3 regions of the Azospirillum aestuarii genome follow, and region 1 is predicted to be linked to each of the others. Evidence: predicted binding sites of a transcription regulator. Region 1 holds the regulator's gene; each other region holds the start of a gene.
The links. Region 1 encodes PhoB, which activates phosphate uptake and scavenging genes when phosphate is short. Its sites were predicted from a motif close to TNTCATAAAACTGTCA; they were not measured.
Positions count from the first base shown of each region.

Region 2: ugpB (sn-glycerol-3-phosphate ABC transporter substrate-binding protein UgpB) is a predicted target of PhoB. The motif match lies at 3,179-3,194, and genes of this name have one in related genera.
Region 3: JJL56_RS05050 (HesB/IscA family protein) is a predicted target of PhoB. The motif match lies at 3,692-3,707, and genes of this name have one in related genera.

Region 1 is NZ_JAEPIV010000002.1:675,333-680,560, reverse strand. It holds gene pstB (phosphate ABC transporter ATP-binding protein PstB) at 1-784, shown strand, start outside; gene phoU (phosphate signaling complex protein PhoU) at 830-1,630, shown strand; gene phoB (phosphate regulon transcriptional regulator PhoB) at 1,662-2,366, shown strand; gene JJL56_RS07835 (hypothetical protein) at 2,530-2,787, opposite strand; gene JJL56_RS07830 (DsrE family protein) at 2,793-3,230, opposite strand; gene JJL56_RS07825 (HesA/MoeB/ThiF family protein) at 3,256-4,044, opposite strand; gene JJL56_RS07820 (hypothetical protein) at 4,119-4,931, opposite strand.
Region 2 is NZ_JAEPIV010000002.1:462,744-467,971, reverse strand. It holds gene JJL56_RS06845 (multidrug effflux MFS transporter) at 1-149, opposite strand, end outside; gene JJL56_RS06840 (M48 family metallopeptidase) at 213-1,019, opposite strand; gene JJL56_RS06835 (sensor histidine kinase) at 1,218-2,348, shown strand; gene JJL56_RS06830 (hypothetical protein) at 2,556-2,948, shown strand; gene ugpB (sn-glycerol-3-phosphate ABC transporter substrate-binding protein UgpB) at 3,263-4,600, shown strand; gene ugpA (sn-glycerol-3-phosphate ABC transporter permease UgpA) at 4,801-5,228, shown strand, end outside.
Region 3 is NZ_JAEPIV010000002.1:77,146-82,373, reverse strand. It holds gene nifV (homocitrate synthase) at 1-728, opposite strand, end outside; gene nifS (cysteine desulfurase NifS) at 981-2,186, opposite strand; gene nifU (Fe-S cluster assembly protein NifU) at 2,190-3,113, opposite strand; gene JJL56_RS05050 (HesB/IscA family protein) at 3,163-3,543, opposite strand; gene JJL56_RS05045 (hypothetical protein) at 3,824-4,321, shown strand; gene JJL56_RS05040 (nitrogen fixation protein NifQ) at 4,364-4,954, opposite strand; gene fdxB (ferredoxin III, nif-specific) at 5,044-5,228, opposite strand, start outside.

The sequences.
Region 1 (5,228 bases):
GGCTTCGCGTCCCGCCGCCGGCATCCACGGCACCAAGATGGTCGCCCGTGACGTCAAGGTGTTCTACGGGGCCAAACAGGCGCTCAAGGGCATCAACCTGGAGATCCAGGAAAACCGCGTGATGGCCCTGATCGGCCCGTCCGGCTGCGGCAAGTCGACGTTCCTGCGCTGCCTGAACCGCATGAACGACACCATCGAGAACTGCCGCGTCGAGGGACTGATCGCGCTCGACGGCGAGGACGTCTACGGCAAGAACATCGACGCGGTGCAGCTCCGCGCCCGCGTCGGCATGGTCTTCCAGAAGCCGAACCCGTTCCCGAAGTCGATCTACGACAACATCGCCTACGGCCCGCGCATCCACGGCATCGCCAGCCACCGCGACGAGATGGACGAGATCGTCCAGACCTCGCTGCAGCGCGCCGGCCTGTGGAACGAGGTGAAGGACCGCCTGCGCGAGCCGGGCACCGGCCTGTCCGGCGGCCAGCAGCAGCGCCTGTGCATCGCCCGCGCCATCGCCGTCAGCCCCGAGGTGATCCTGATGGACGAGCCCTGCTCGGCGCTCGACCCCATCGCGACGGCCCACATCGAGGAGCTGATCGACGAGCTGCGCGAGAACTACACGATCGTCATCGTCACCCACAACATGCAGCAGGCGGCCCGCGTCTCCCAGAAGACCGCCTTCTTCCATCTCGGCGACATGGTCGAGTGCGACGACACCGAGGAAATCTTCACCAACCCGCGGGACGAGCGCACCCAGGGCTACATCACCGGCCGCTACGGCTGATCCCCGGCATCGCCACTACTCTTCCATCAGCGAAGGACGTGAAGCATGAGCAACGAACACATCGTGCGTTCCTTCGCGCACGAACTTGAGCGCCTGTCCAACCTGATCACCCAGATGGGCGGCGTCGCCGAAGCGCAGGTGGACGCCGCCGTGAAGGCGGTGGCCCGCCGCGACGTCGCGCTGGCCGCCCAGGTCATGCAGGCCGACCTGCGCATCGACGCCTACGAGCGCGACATCGACGCCGAGGCCGTGCGCCTGCTCGCCCTGCGCCAGCCGCTGGCCCAGGACCTGCGCGAGATCGTGTCGGCGCTGAAGATCGCGTCGGACCTGGAGCGGATCGGCGACTACGCCTCCAACATCGCCAAGCGCTCGCTGGCGCTGGCCCAGGTGCCGGTGGTGCGCCCGGCGGTGGCGATCCCGCGCATGGGGCGGCTGGTCGAGTCGATCATGAAGGACGTGCTGGACGCCTACATCGAGCGCGACGTCCAGCGCGCCATCGCCGCCTGGGAGCGCGACGAGGAACTGGACGACCTCTACACCAGCCTGTTCCGCGAGGTCCTGACCTACATGATGGAGGACCCGCGCAACATCACGCCCTGCACGCACCTGCTGTTCATGGCGAAGAACCTGGAGCGGATCGGCGACCACGCCACCAACATCGCCGAGACCATCCACTATCTGGTGGTCGGGACGACGCTGCGCGCGGCGCGTCCGAAGAACGACGGCAGCAGCTTCGCCGTGGTCGAGCCGGGCGGTTCGGTCATGGATGCGGCCACCGAGGCGGTGGAACGGGGATTGCCGCGGGACGGCGGCCCGGATAACGATGGAGCGGGACATGCCGCGTGACGGCGAGACGCGCAGTGGGAGCGGGACAAGCATGAATTCGGCGCTGAAGCCGCTCGTCCTCGTCGTCGAGGACGAAGCCGACATCGTGACGCTGCTGAAGTACAATCTGGAGAAGGAAGGCTTCCGGGTTAACGCCGCCACCGACGGCGAGGAAGCCCTTCTGCTGGCCGGGGAGCAGACGCCGAACATCGTCCTGCTCGACTGGATGCTGCCGCTGATGTCGGGGCTGGAGGTCTGCCGCCAGATGCGCCGCAACAGCAAGATGCGCGACATCCCGATCATCATGCTGACCGCCCGCGGCGAGGAGGCGGACCGCGTGCGCGGCCTGAATTCCGGCGCCGACGACTACATCACCAAGCCCTTCTCCCCGACCGAGCTGGTCGCCCGCATGCGCGCCGTGCTGCGCCGTTCGGCGCCTGGCATGACCGACGAGACGCTGCAGTTCGCCGACGTGACCATGGATCTGGCCGCCCACCGGGTGCGCCGGAACGGCCGCGACGTGCATCTGGGTCCGACCGAGTTCCGCCTGCTGCGCCATTTCATGCAGCATCCCGGCCGAGTCTTCTCGCGCGAGCAGCTGCTCGACGTGGTGTGGGGCCACGACGTCTATGTCGAGCCGCGCACCGTGGACGTGCACATCCGCCGCTTGCGCAAGGCGATGAACGAGGAGACGGAGATGGACCTGATCCGCACCGTCCGTTCGGCCGGCTACGCGCTGGACAGCAAGTCCATCTAACCGAAATGCCCGGACGCTGACCTTGCCCCACCCTTACCCTCCCCCGCTTCGCAGGGGAGGGGACTGCCGCCGCTTCGCGACCATCTCCCTCTCCTGCGAAGCGGGGGAGGGAAGGGGCCCACGCGCAAGCGTGGGAAGGGTGGGGGCCACGTGGCGGAGCTGTTCACCCCTCCAGCAGCCCCACCGCCTCCCGCAAAATCTCCACCTTCGGGCCGAAGCGCTTCGCCGGGTCGCTGTCCTCGATGAAGCCGATCATCATGCGCAGGGCGTACGCCACCCGCGGGGCGAGATCGGGATGCGCCGTCACATGCTGCGCCAGATGGGCCAGCGCGTCCCGGTAGGGCCGGCCCTCGAAACCCTCTGCGGCGATCGCCTCGAAGCGGTTCGCGTGTTCGATCACCAAGCTGTGGTCGTCGGTCATGGCGCTCACACGAACAGGATCGCGCCGGTCTTCGGCGCGTCGTTCAGAAAGGTGACGACTCCGCCGGTCTTCACCGGCACGTCGGGGCGCAGCGGGGCGCCAACGGGCAGGCCGAGCGCGCGCAGCCCCATCTCGCAGGCCATGACCGTGACCTTCAGCATCACGCAGGCTTCCAGCAACTCCTCGAAGCCGGCCAGCCCGTCGGCGGTGAAGGCGGCGTCGCGCTCCGCCGGGCGGCGGCCGTCGTCGGCGGGGTCCAGCCGGTGCCAGCCCGGCGCGCCGTCCGCGTCCTCGGCCAGCAGCGTGTTCAGGGCGCGGCCGGTGAAGAACAGCGTGACCTTGCGGTTGGTCGCCGCCGCCGCGCTGGCCATCACCAGGGCGTAGTGAACCCGGTCGAAGCCGCCCGCGAACAGGACGATGGACAGGTTTTCAGGACCTTCCATGGGTCAGGGCTCTCCCAAGCGCCGCTCAGTGGGCGGACAGGTCGTGGATGGTCGGGTGGGCGCCGCACAGCGGGCAGTCCGGGTCGCGGCGCACCGTGATGCGCTGGAACGAGGCGTGCAGCGTGTCGAGCATCATCAGGCTGCCCGACAGGCCCTCGCCGATGCCCAGGATCTCCTTCAGCACCTCGGTCGCCTGGAGCGAGCCGACGAAGCCGCCCAGCGCCCCCAGAACGCCGCCCTCGGAGCAGGACGGCACCAGCCCGCGCGGCGGCGGCTCCGGGAACAGGCAGCGGTAGCAGGGGTGCGGGGCGCCGAGATGCGCTTTGAAGGTGGACACCTGCCCGTCGAAGCGCAGGATCGCCGCCGACACCAGCGTCTTACCCGCGAAGTAGCAGGCGTCGTTCAGCAGGAAGCGCGTGGCGAAATTGTCCGACCCGTCGGCCACGATGTCGTAGCGGCCGATCAGGTCCAGCGCGTTGTCCCTGGTCAGCCGCGTCTTGTGCACCTCCACCGCCACGTCGGGGTTCAGCGCGCGGATGCGGGCGGCGGCGCTCTCCACCTTCGGAACGCCGAGCGACGACTCATCGTGGATCACCTGCCGTTGCAGGTTGGACAGGTCCACCGTGTCGTCGTCGATGACGCCGATGGTGCCCACCCCCGCCGCGGCGAGGTAGAGCAGCAACGGCGCGCCCAGCCCGCCGGCCCCGATGACCAGGACGCGGGCACGCAGCAGCGCCTCCTGCCCGACGCCGCCGACCTCCGGCAGGATGATGTGGCGGGAATAGCGGTGAAGCTGGGTGTCGGTGAAATCCATGGTCCGCAGAATAGCGCGGAACGCCCCGTGCCGCGCAAGCCCCCTTGCTCAGAGCCCCGCCGCGGGCGGAAGCGTCAGGCCAGCAGGCTCATCTTGTAGGGGGTGGTCTTCGACGTGCTGGACGATTTGTTCGCATCCTCCGCCGCCCACTGCTTCAGACGGGCCTCGCGTTCCCGCATGATCTTGTCGAATGGGCGCTCCTCGCTCGTGTCGTCGGGCGACTTGGCCACCTTCTGGACGAAGTTGAGCTGATAGGGGATTTCGCCGACCACGTTCTTCGGCGGGACGATCACCAGCTCGTACTGGCCGGGTTCGATCTTGAAGCTGGGCTTCTTCAGCATGTCCTCGCCCGACTTCGCCGGGTCCATCGTGTCGCCGGAGGCCACGACCTTGCCCTCCTTGCTCATGACGGCCCAGCGCGTGTAGGGCAGGGACATGTTGCCGACGAACTCACCGCCCTGGGCGACGGTCAGCGAGTGCTTCTGCACGCCGCTGTCGTTGCCCACGACGGCGCGGGCGATGCCCTTCATCTGGGCGCCGCTCCCCACCATCATGACGCTCTGGCGTTCGGTGATGTCCAGCGTGTATTCCCGCTCGTTCACCCCGCGCACGGCCTGGGAGATGACCGCCGTATAAGTGCCGGGGCCGAGCTTCGCGCTGGTCTGCGCCGACTCGTTCTTCGCCTTGGCTTCGGCGACGACCTTGTTGTTCTGGTCGACGATCTTGATGTTGGTGTTGATGTCGGCGATCTTGAAATTGAATTCGCCGGTCTTCGACACCGTGAACTGGCGGTAGTCGGTGGATGCGAGGTTGGAGTCCAATTCGTTGGTGATGCCGCGGAACTGGAACCAGTTCATCGTCGAGGCATTCGGAATCGCAACGCCCATGGTGGCCTCCCCCGCTGGTCCTGTGCCGTCAGCTCCGCATCGTCGGGCGGCCGTGCCGCAAGCCGGGCCGTCGCCTGAAACGGCGGAGCCGCGCCGGCCGAAACCCCCGGCGCCGACAGTTTAGATTACTAAAATCCAATCTTTTTGTCAAAGCGCCGCCCGATGACAACGGCGGGCGCAAAGACCGGACGGAGCCCATTCTACAACAGGATGCGCGACGGCGCAATATTCGCCGCCCGGTTGCGCGGCCAGCAAGCCGGACATCCCTCTCCCACGGCCGCAGGCGGATATGGGAGA
Region 2 (5,228 bases), 210 kb from region 1:
GACAGGGTCAACTGGACCGTGGCGATGTCCGTGTCGAACACGGTGACCAGCGTGGGCAGGGACGGCAGATAGAGGTCGGTGGACAGCGGGCCGAAGGCGACGAGCGCCGTCAGCAGCACGCGGACGGTCAGGGAATCGGGACGGGGCATGGAAGAGGTCGGGCCGGGAACGGTGGGGGAGGCGCACTCTAGCAGAGCCTCGGCGCGACCCCCTCACGGCGTTTCGGCATGACCGTCATTTGCAGGTGAAACCATTTCCGCTCCCTCGCCATACCGCAGCAGCCGCGTGCCGTTGGCCTTCAGCCAGAGGCGGGGCGTGCGCACATCGCCGGTCAACTGCGCGCACAGCGTCCAGAAGCGCTGGGAGTGGTTCATCTCGCGCAGATGCGCCACCTCGTGCCCCACCACGTAATCCAGCACCGCCTCCGGCGTCAGGATCAGCCGCCAGGAGAAGGAGAGCCGCCCGGTGGCGGAACAGCTTCCCCAGCGGCTCTTGGTGTCGCGCACGGTGACGGCGGCGACCCGCGCGCCGATCAGCGCGGCCTTGGCGCGCGAGCGTTCGGCCAGCTCGCGCCGCGCCTCCGCCATCAGAAAGTCGCGCACCCGGCGGGCGACATGCTCCGCCCGGCCGCCGACCAGGATCGCGCCGTCCTCCCGTCGCGTCGCCCCGCGCAGGTCGGGGCTGTGCCGGATGACGTGGTCGATTCCCAGATAGGGCACCGTCGCTCCGTCGGTGAAGGGAAGCTGCGGCGGCAGGGCGGCCAGCCGCGCCCGGACCCAGCCGTCGTGCCGCCCGACGAAGCGCAGCGCTTCCTCCTCCGGAACACCCACCGGAATCACCACCTGGATCAGCCCGCGTCCGGCGTCCACCCGCAGGGTCATCCGGCGGGCGCGGGCGCTTTCCCGCAGCTCCAGCGGCACGGGCAGGCCGGCGACGGCCAGGGCGCGCGGGGCCTTCGCGCGGGGAGCCTGGGGTTTGGCCTGGGTTTTGGAGGGGTGGGATTTGCGGCGGAAGAGCATACCTGACTTATAGCCCGCATGGCCGGCCGGGGCCAATGGGGCCGTTGTCCTTCACATTCAAACGGAATTTGTCCCAAGTGAGTTTTGCATGTGATATTTGACTTCGTAGGCCAAGTGGCCGAATAAATGCGCTGAAATCTCAGTGTAAGTGGTGAAGTCGTGGGCGAGTATACCGGTAAGAACTCAACCGAAAGTCATATGACGGATCGTGCGATCTGGCTTGAGGCTCTGATCTCCGCCAACGGCGCCGCTCACGCTCTGCTTGGGCTGGACGCGCGGCTTCTCGTGGTCAATCAGGCTTTCGCCGCTGCCTTCGGCTGCCTGCCGGAGGAGGTGGACGGCAGGGAACTGACCGAGCTGGGTGTTCCGGCGGCCATCGTCTCCCAGGTCGAGGCACAGGTCCGCCGTGTTGTCCTCACCGGGGTCCCGGTGTCGGCCTTTGGCCTGCTTCCCCGCGGCGAAATGGTGCTGAGCCCGGTGCGCGACGCGGACGGGGTGATCACCGCGGTCGCCGCCATCGCCGACACCAACGCCGCCGCGCTGGCCGCCGCCCGCGCCGAGGCCGAGCGGGCGAAGGCCGAAACCGAGCGGGTCCGCGAGGAGGCCGAGACGGGACGGACCGCCATCGGGCGCTTCCTGTCCGCCGCCAGTCACGACCTGCGCCAGCCCTTCCAGGCCATGCACCTGTTCCATCATCTGCTGATGGGGCGCCTGACCGATCCCGGCGCGCGCGATCTGGGCGAGAAGCTGGAAATGTCGATCGAGGCGGCGGAAGCGCTCCTGCGCGCCCTGCTGGACGTGTCGAAGCTGGAGGCCGGGCTGGTCCGGAGGCAGGTGCAGACCTTCCCCATCGACGAGACGCTGGGCCGCCTGCTCAACGAGTTCGCGCCGGAGGCCGACGCCAAGGCCCTGCGCTTCAACGTCCGCCCCGCGGACGCGGAGGTGAGCACCGACCCGGTGCTGCTGGAGCAGCTTCTGCGCCCGATCCTGTCGAATGCCCTGCGCTTCACCGAGTCGGGCGGCGTGCTGCTGGCGGCGCGGCGGCGCGGCGGGGCTCTGCGCATCGAGGTGTGGGACACCGGCATCGGCATCGCTCCCGCCGACCAGTCGGCGATCTTCGACGACTTCCGCCAGCTCGGCAACCCGAACCGCGACCGTCGGCACGGGCTGGGGCTCGGCCTCGCCATCGTCCGGCGTCTGGCGACTCTGCTGGGCCTGCCGGTCTCGCTGCGCTCGGTGCCCGGCAAGGGGTCCGTCTTCGCGGTGGAAGTCCCGCTGGCGGCGGAGAGCGCCGAGGAACTGCCGGTCGAGAACAGCAGCGCGGCGTGACGGGGCGGGGAGCCGCCTTTCCTCCTTCCCACCGAACGAACAGAGAGCGCCGTCCTCGCTTGCGCTTGCCGACCCGTCCATCGGCGCCGCGCCGGGCGTCGATGGAGCGCGCATACTTCCTCCGAAGGCCGGGGCCGTTCACGGCCCGCCGGCCCCGGCGTCATGGTCTGGGTGCGCCATGGGCGCGGCCTGGGATCGGAGGGAAGCATGCATCGCAAAGCAGGGTGCCGGCTGGCCGGTTGTCTGGCGGGGATGACGATGGCCGCCTTCGTCGTCCTGCCCGCCGCCGCGCAGACGACAAGCCTGGACTGGGACCAGCGCGGCTGTGTCTTCGGTCCCCGGCCCGGCCTGGACCGGCTGGTGCCCGGCTACAACCCCGGTGCGCAGCCCTACTACTGCCCGCCGCCCGCCGCGCTGTATCCCGCGCCGCCGGTCGCGGCCCCGACGGCGTCGCTCTATCTGTCGGCGCCGAGCCGGTCCTACTGCCTGCTGCGCTCCTCCGGCCTGATGGGGGACAGCCTGTCGCAACTGGCCGGGTCCCTGTGCCGGGACGACTCCGCGCTGTGGGCGCTCGCCCAAACATGGCACCCCGAGAGATGACGTAAAGGTGATAGTCCGTACTGATACGTACGGCTGATTGACAGCCTCCCCCTCTGTCCTTAAGGCTTGCAAAAAAGAAACACACATGCGGGGAGGAAAACCATCGATGCCGGCGCAACATCCGCCACCGCCTTAAGTCCCGTTCCATGCCTTACGCAGGATCAACGTTGCAACCGCGAGGAGCGGATGCGGCGCGCCCCTGCGCGCGTGTTCCGGACACGTCACCAAATCTTCACAAGACCGTCGCGGGACCGCAACCCGCGCCCTGCATGTCAGCACATCACGCAATCGATTGGTTCCAGGGAGAGACCACCATGCTGACCCGCCGCAAGCTCGCCGTCTCGACGGCCGCCTTCGCGCTCGCCGCCGGTTTCACCGGCGCCGCTTACGCCCAGCAGAAGACCGTCGTCGAATTCTGGCACGGCCTGCCCCAGCCGCTCGGCGGCCAGCTCGAGCAGGTGGTGAAGGGCTTCAACGACAGCCAGGACAAGGTCCAGGTCAACCCGACCTTCAAGGGCAGCTATCCGGAGACGATGCAGGCGGCCATCGCCGCCTTCCGCGCCGGCAACGCCCCGCACGTCGTGCAGATGTTCGAGGTCGGCACCGCCACCATGCTGTCCGCCGGCCCGGCCATCAAGCCGGTGCACCAGCTGATGAGCGAGACGGGGTCGGGGCTCGACGCCGCGGCCTACATCCCGGCGGTCCGGGGCTATTACAGCTCCAAGGACGGCAAGATGATGGCCCTGCCGTTCAACAGCTCCACCACCATCACCTTCTACAACAAGGACGCCTTCCAGAAGGCCGGGCTCGACCCCAACAAGCCGCCGGCGACCTGGCCGGAGGTGGCCGACGCGGCGCGCAAGCTGAAGGCGGCGGGCGTGACCTGCCCGATGACCTTCTCCTGGCCGACCTGGACGCAGTTCGAGCAGGTCGGCGCGCTTCACGACAAGCCCTTCGCGTCGGAGGCCAACGGCTTCGGCGGGCTGAACGCCACGCTGAAGATCAACGACCCGTTCTTCGTGAAGCATCTCCAGACGCTGATCGACCTGCAGAAGGAAGGCGCGCTGCGCTACGGCGGCCGCGACAACGCCGCGGACTCGCTGTTCCCGTCGGGTGAGTGCGCGATGATCCAGGCCTCGTCGGGCCTGCGCGGGCGCATCGTCAAGGAGGCCAAGTTCGCCTGGGGCGCGGCGCCGCTGCCCTACTGGCCGGACGCCATCGCCTCGCCGAAGAACTCGATCATCGGCGGCGCCGCCTTCTGGGTGATGACCTCGCCCAAGCGCACCGCCGACGAGTACAAGGCCGTCGCCGCCTTCTTCAGCTACCTCGCCCGTCCGGAGGTGGACGCCAAGTGGCACATGGACACCGGCTACGTCCCGGTGACGCTGCAGGGCTTCGAGCTGGCGAAGAAGGAAGGCTTCTACGACAAGAACCCCGGTGCCGAGGTGCCGGCGGAGCAGCTGACCCGCACGGCCACCACGGAGAACACCATGGGCCTGCGGCTGGGCAACCTGCCGGAGATCCGCAACATCATCCAGGAGGAGATGGAGCGGGCGTTCCAGGGCCAGCAGACCGCCCAGCAGGCGCTGGACAACGCGGTGAAGCGTGGCGACACGGTCCTGCGCAACTTCGAGCGCGCCAACAAGAACTGAGTGTTCTCTCCCCCTCCGCTCCGCTCACGCGCAAACTCCGTTTGCGCTGACGCGACAGGCGGACCTTTGGTCCGCCGAAAGCGGGGAGAGGGCAGGGGTGAGGGGCTTGTGCTTATGCCGGGCGTTCCGCGATGCACAACCCCCTCACCGGCCCTTCGGGCCACCCTCTCCCCGGAGGGGAGAGGGTTGAAAGGGATTCCATGCAACGTCGCGTGATTTTCGACAACAGGGCGTTGCCCTACCTGCTGCTGGCGCCGCAGGTGGCGGTGACGCTGATCTTCTTCATCTGGCCGGCGGCGCAGGCGCTGTGGCAGTCGGTCCACCTCCAGGACGCCTTCGGCCTGCGCAGCCAGTTCGTCGGGCTGGAGAATTTCCAGGCGGTGCTGAGCGACCCGAACTATCTGGAGACGGTCAAGACCACCATCGTCTTCAGCGCGTCGGTGACCCTCCTGTCGCTGGCCTCCGCGCTGGGGCTGGCGGTGCTGGCCGATGCGAAGATCCGGGCGGCGGCGGCCTACAAGACGCTGCTGATCTGGCCCTACGCGCTGGCGCCCGCCGTGGCGGCGGTGCTGTGGATGTTCATCTTCAACCCGGACATCGGCATCCTGGGCCGCGCGCTGAACAACCT
Region 3 (5,228 bases), 600 kb from region 1:
TTCAGCGACACCACCACCTCCTCCAGCGGGGCGTTGCCGGCGCGCTCGCCCAGGCCGTTGACGGTGGTGTTGACGTGGGTCGCCCCGCCCAGCACGGCGGCCAGCGAGTTGGCGTTGGCGAGGCCGAGATCGTCGTGGGAATGGATCTCGATCTCCAGGTCGGTGGCCCGGCGCAGCCGTTCGATGCAGGCGCGCGTCTGGAAGGGGTCGAGCACGCCCAGCGTGTCGGCGAAGCGGAAGCGGCGGGCGCCGGCCTCCTGCGCCACGGTCGCGGCGGCGATCAGGAAATCCATGTCGGCGCGCGAGGAGTCCTCGCCGCCCAGGCTGACCTCCAGCCCGTGGTCGCGGGCCGTCTTGACCTTGCGTTCGATTTCCGACAAGGCCCAGGCGCGGCTGCGCTTCAGCTTTTTGGTGATGTGGATGTCGGAGACGGGCATCGACAGGTTGACGAAGCCGACCTTGCAGTCCAGCGCCGCCTTCAGGTCGGTGTCGTGCATGCGGCACCAGACCATCAGCCGGGCCTTCAGTCCCAGCGCGGCCACGGCGCGGATGCCCTCGCGTTCCTCCGGACCCATGGCGGGGATGCCGATCTCCAGCTCCGGCACGCCGGCCTCGTCGAGCGCGCGGGCGATGGCTATCTTCTCATCGAGCGTGAAGGCGACCCCCGCCGTCTGCTCCCCGTCGCGCAGCGTCGTGTCGTTGATGATGGTGGAACCGGCCTTCGGCATTCGGTCACATCCTCAATCTGAGCTTAATCAGCGGTGGGTCTTGCCCCCACCCTCCCCACTGCGGGGTCCCCTCCCTCCCCCGCTGGGCGGGAGAGGACCTCGATTCCCTCCCCTGCGAAGCGGGGGAGGGTTAGGGTGGGGGCAACGGATACAGGGTGTTGTGTCGCAGACCGGGCCGGGGAACCGCGTCCCGGCGGGTGTCGTCGGGCGGGTTGCCGGAGCGCGGGCCCGGCCCGGCCTGCGATCTCGGTGTTACGAATAAACCGGTGCGAACTCCTTCGGGGCGCCCGCCTGCGACCAGTAGGGCGACAGCGAGCGCAGCTTCGCGATGATGCCGGGGACCACCGCGATCACCCGGTCGATCTCCTCCTCGGTCGTCTCGCGCGACAGGGAGAAGCGGGTGGCGCCGTGGGCGGCGGTGTAGGGCACGCCCATGGCCCGCATCACGTGGCTCGGCTCCAGCGACCCGGAGGTGCAGGCCGACCCCGACGAGGCGGCGATGCCGGCCTCGTTCAGAAGCAGGAGGATCGCCTCGCCCTCGATGTACTCGAAGGCGACGTTGCAGGTGTTGGGCAGGCGGTTGGCCGGGTTGCCGGTGACGAAGCAGTTCGGGACGGCGGCCAGGATGGCCTGCTCCAGCTTGTCGCGCAGTGCCTTCACCCGCGTGTTCTCGTCGGTCATGTGCAGCAGGGCCAGCTGTGCCGCCGCCCCCAGCCCGACGATGCCCGGCGCGTTCTCGGTGCCGGCGCGGCGCGAGCGCTCCTGGTGGCCGCCGCGCAGCATCGGGCGGAAGCGCAGGCCGCGCTTGACGTAGAGCGCGCCGATGCCTTTGGGCGCGTGCAGCTTGTGGCCGGACAGCGACAGCATGTCCACCGCGCTGTTGGCGAGCGTCATCGGGATCTTGCCGACCGCCTGCACGGCGTCGGTGTGGAACACCGCGCCGACCGCCTTGGCGAGCTGGGCCAGCTCCTCGATCGGGAAGATCGTCCCGGTCTCGTTGTTCGCCCACATGATCGAGACGATGGCGACGTCCGGCGACAGGGCCGCCTTGTAGGCGTCCAGGTCCAGGTTGCCCCGGTTGTCCACGCCGATGCGGTGGACGGTGTAGCCGCGCTTCTTCTCCAGATAGTCGCACAGCGCCAGCACGGCGGGATGCTCGACCACGCTGGTGACGATGCTCCTCTTCTTCGGATAGGCCTCCAGCACCGACAGGATGGCGGTGTTGTCGCTCTCCGTGCCGCCGGAGGTGAAGACGATCTCGCTGTCATGGGCGGCGCCGAGGAGCGCCTGCACCTGCTTGCGTGCCCATTCGATCTTGCCGCCCACCGCGGCGCCGAAGCCGTGCATGGAGGAGGGGTTGCCGAACTGCTCGGTGAACAGCGGCAGCATCTCCGCCAGCACTTCCGGATCGACGCGGGTGGTGGCGTTGTTGTCGAGGTAGATTCCCTGTGCGGTCATGGCTCAGGCCCCCACCGGCAGAAGGGAGGCGGGCTTGACGCGGACGAATTCGCCCAGCGCCTCGACCAGCTTGGCCTGCACGCCCATCATGGTGCCGGCGGACTGCGAACAGCCGGAGCAGGCGCCGGTCAGCCGGACGTAGATGTCCTTGCCGTCGATGTCCACCAGCTCCACATCGCCGCCGTCGCGCTGGATCTGCGGGCGCAGCTCCTCGATGGCGACCATGATCTTCTGCATGCGCTGCACGTTCGTGAGCTTCGCCGGAGCCGCCGGGGCCTCGGCCTTCGGGGCCAGCGGCTTGATGGCGTCCAGCCCGACCGTGCCGGGGGCATGGGACTTGGGCGGGGCCAGCGCGCCGGTCTTGGCGAGCACGGCCTCCAGCACCTCCTCGATCTTCTCGTGGCAAGTCTGGCAGGAGCCGCCGGCCTTGGTGTAGTGGGTGACCTCCTCCAGCGTGGTCAGGCTGTTGACGGTCACCGCGCGCTCGATCATCGCCGCGTCGATGCCGAAGCACTTGCAGACCAGTTCGCCTTCCTCGTGGTCGTCCACCCACTCCTCACCCTTGAAGTTGGCGATGGCGGCGCGGAGCGCCTCGGCGCCCATGACCGAACAGTGCATCTTCTCCGGCGGCAGGCCGCCCAGATACTCGGCGATGTCGCGGTTGGTGACGGCCAGCGCCTCGTCCACCGTCTTGCCGATGATCATCTCCGTCAGCGCCGACGAGGACGCGATGGCCGAGCCGCAGCCGAAGGTCTGGAACTTCGCGTCCTCGATGACCTGGCTGTCGGGGTTGACCTTCATCATCAGCTTCAGGGCGTCGCCGCAGGTGATCGACCCGACCTCGCCCACGGCGTTCGCCTCATCCAGCGCGCCGGCGTTCTTCGGGTTGAAGAAGTGTTCCTTGACCTTGTCGGTGTAGTTCCACATGGCGCCTTGCCTTTCCCGACGTTATCGGGTGGGGGGAGTGTGTTCGGGGTTAGTGAGCGGTGCCGCAGCCGCCCGCCGACGGCGCGGAGGAGCAGCTTCCCCCCGGTCCCGCCGAGAAGGACTTGCCGCAGCCGCAGCTGCCCGTCGCGTTCGGGTTGTCGAACTTGAAGCCAGCGCCCTCGACCCCTTCGACGAAATCGACCACCACGCCGGTCAGGAAGGGCTGGCTGGTCGGATCGACGAAGATCGTCACCGGGCCGAAGGTCAGCACGGCGTCTTCGTCGCCCGCCGTGGCCTCCAGCCCCATCTGGTACTTCATGCCGGCGCAGCCGCCGTCGGCCACCGCGATGCGCAGGCCGGCCGCGGCGCCGCCGGACTTCGCCAGCACGCGCTCCAGGGTGTTCACCGCCGCATCCGTCAGGGTCACCATGTCTGCCGCCTCCAAATGCTCCGTCGGGCATGCCGACCGATCTTGGTCATGGAATAGCAAGCGGCATGCCAACTACTAAGATATTGATTTAAAATGATTGTCAGGCCGGCGGGCTGATGCCTTCCCGACAATTGTCAGGTCGGACCCCTGTCGGGTTTATGACATCCTGCGACGAAAGGACGCACAATTTGTTTATGGGCTTTTGCGAACCCCGCTTGCGGCCCATACAGGATTGTCGGTTGGGCGCACAGTGTCGAAGAGCAATGGAAGGGGATGTGTGATGGAGCGGCCGGTCGAACTGCGGATGTCCAACGGGCGCATGGCCTTCGGCGAGGTGCCGGAGCACATCGACGAGAAGCTGCAGGAGGCGGTCAAGGCCCGCCCCGACGCCGCGGCCTGCGAAGCCCTGCTGTGGGAGGCGCACCGGATGGGGCCGCGCGTTCTGCCGGTCTTCTACGCGCTCTACAAATTCTACTTCAACCGCAAGCGCTTCGCGGATGCGGAGCGGGTGGCGACGATCGGGCTGGACGCGGCGGCGCGCGAGGGCGGCTATGCCGGCGACTGGCGGAGCCTGCGCGCGGACAGCACGGATTGGGCGAGGGAGGGCGCGCCGCGCTTCACCCTGTTCACCCTGAAGGCGCTGGCCTTCATCACCCTGCGCAGCGGGCGGGTGGCGGAGGCGACGGCGATCCTCGCCAAGCTGGCGGAGATCGACCCGCAGGACCGGGTCGGCTACGGCGTCATCGCCGCGCTGGCGAAGGGTGTGGGAGACGAGTGACGGCGGAGAAGGGCGGGTCGGGTGACTGACGGATCGATCCGGTCAGTCACCCGACCCGAAGCAGACGGCCTCCGCGCCGCAATCGCGGCAGACCGGGGCTCCGCAGGGGATCAGCCCGTCCCGCGCGCAGAGGAAGCGGTAGAGGAAGACCTTCCACCGTGTGCCGGTGGCGTTCAGAAGCGCCAGGGATTCGAAATGGCGCTCCATCAGCGCCGCGAGATGGCTCGGGCCGGCCAGCCCCAGGTCGCGCCACAACTCGCCCTCGTCCAGCATCGCCCGCGCGACGATCGCGGCGAGCCATTCCTCCTCCTCAATGCCCAGCGAGCGGTGGGCGAGCAGGAGTGCGCTGATGTCGTCCACCTCGCCGCGAAGCAGCGGGGGCAGGGGGGTGGGCGAGCTGTCGGGAACCGGAAGGCCGGCCGCGAAGGCATCGGGAAAGTAGCGGTCGAGAAGCTGGCCGAGCGCCCTGTCGTCGAGACCCAGCGCGCCTGGACCCGTCGGCCAGCGGCGGGCCAGGATGCAGGCGAACAAATGCGCGTCGAAGACGTTGCAGCGTCCCTGACGGTCGGTCAGCCAGCGGTACAGGTGTGTGGTGTCGCCCGCTCCCGGCGGGGCGGTGTCGAGGATGCCCATGGCGTCCGTCCTCCGGGGTCTGGCGGCCGTCAGGCCGCCGCAGGCAATGTGGGCGGCCGTCAGGCCGTCTCAAGGAAGGTGGGCGGCCGTCAGGCCGCCTGGGGCAAGTGGGTGATGCAGTTCTTGGAACAGACCTTGCCGCAGCTCTCGCAGCCGATGCAGTTGCCGGCGTTCTTGACGCTCATGACCTTCTTCTCGGCCTCGTCGTCGAAGGCGTCGACGATGTCGCCGTCCTCGGTGATGCCGATCAGCTCCAGCACGTCGCGGCCGCAGA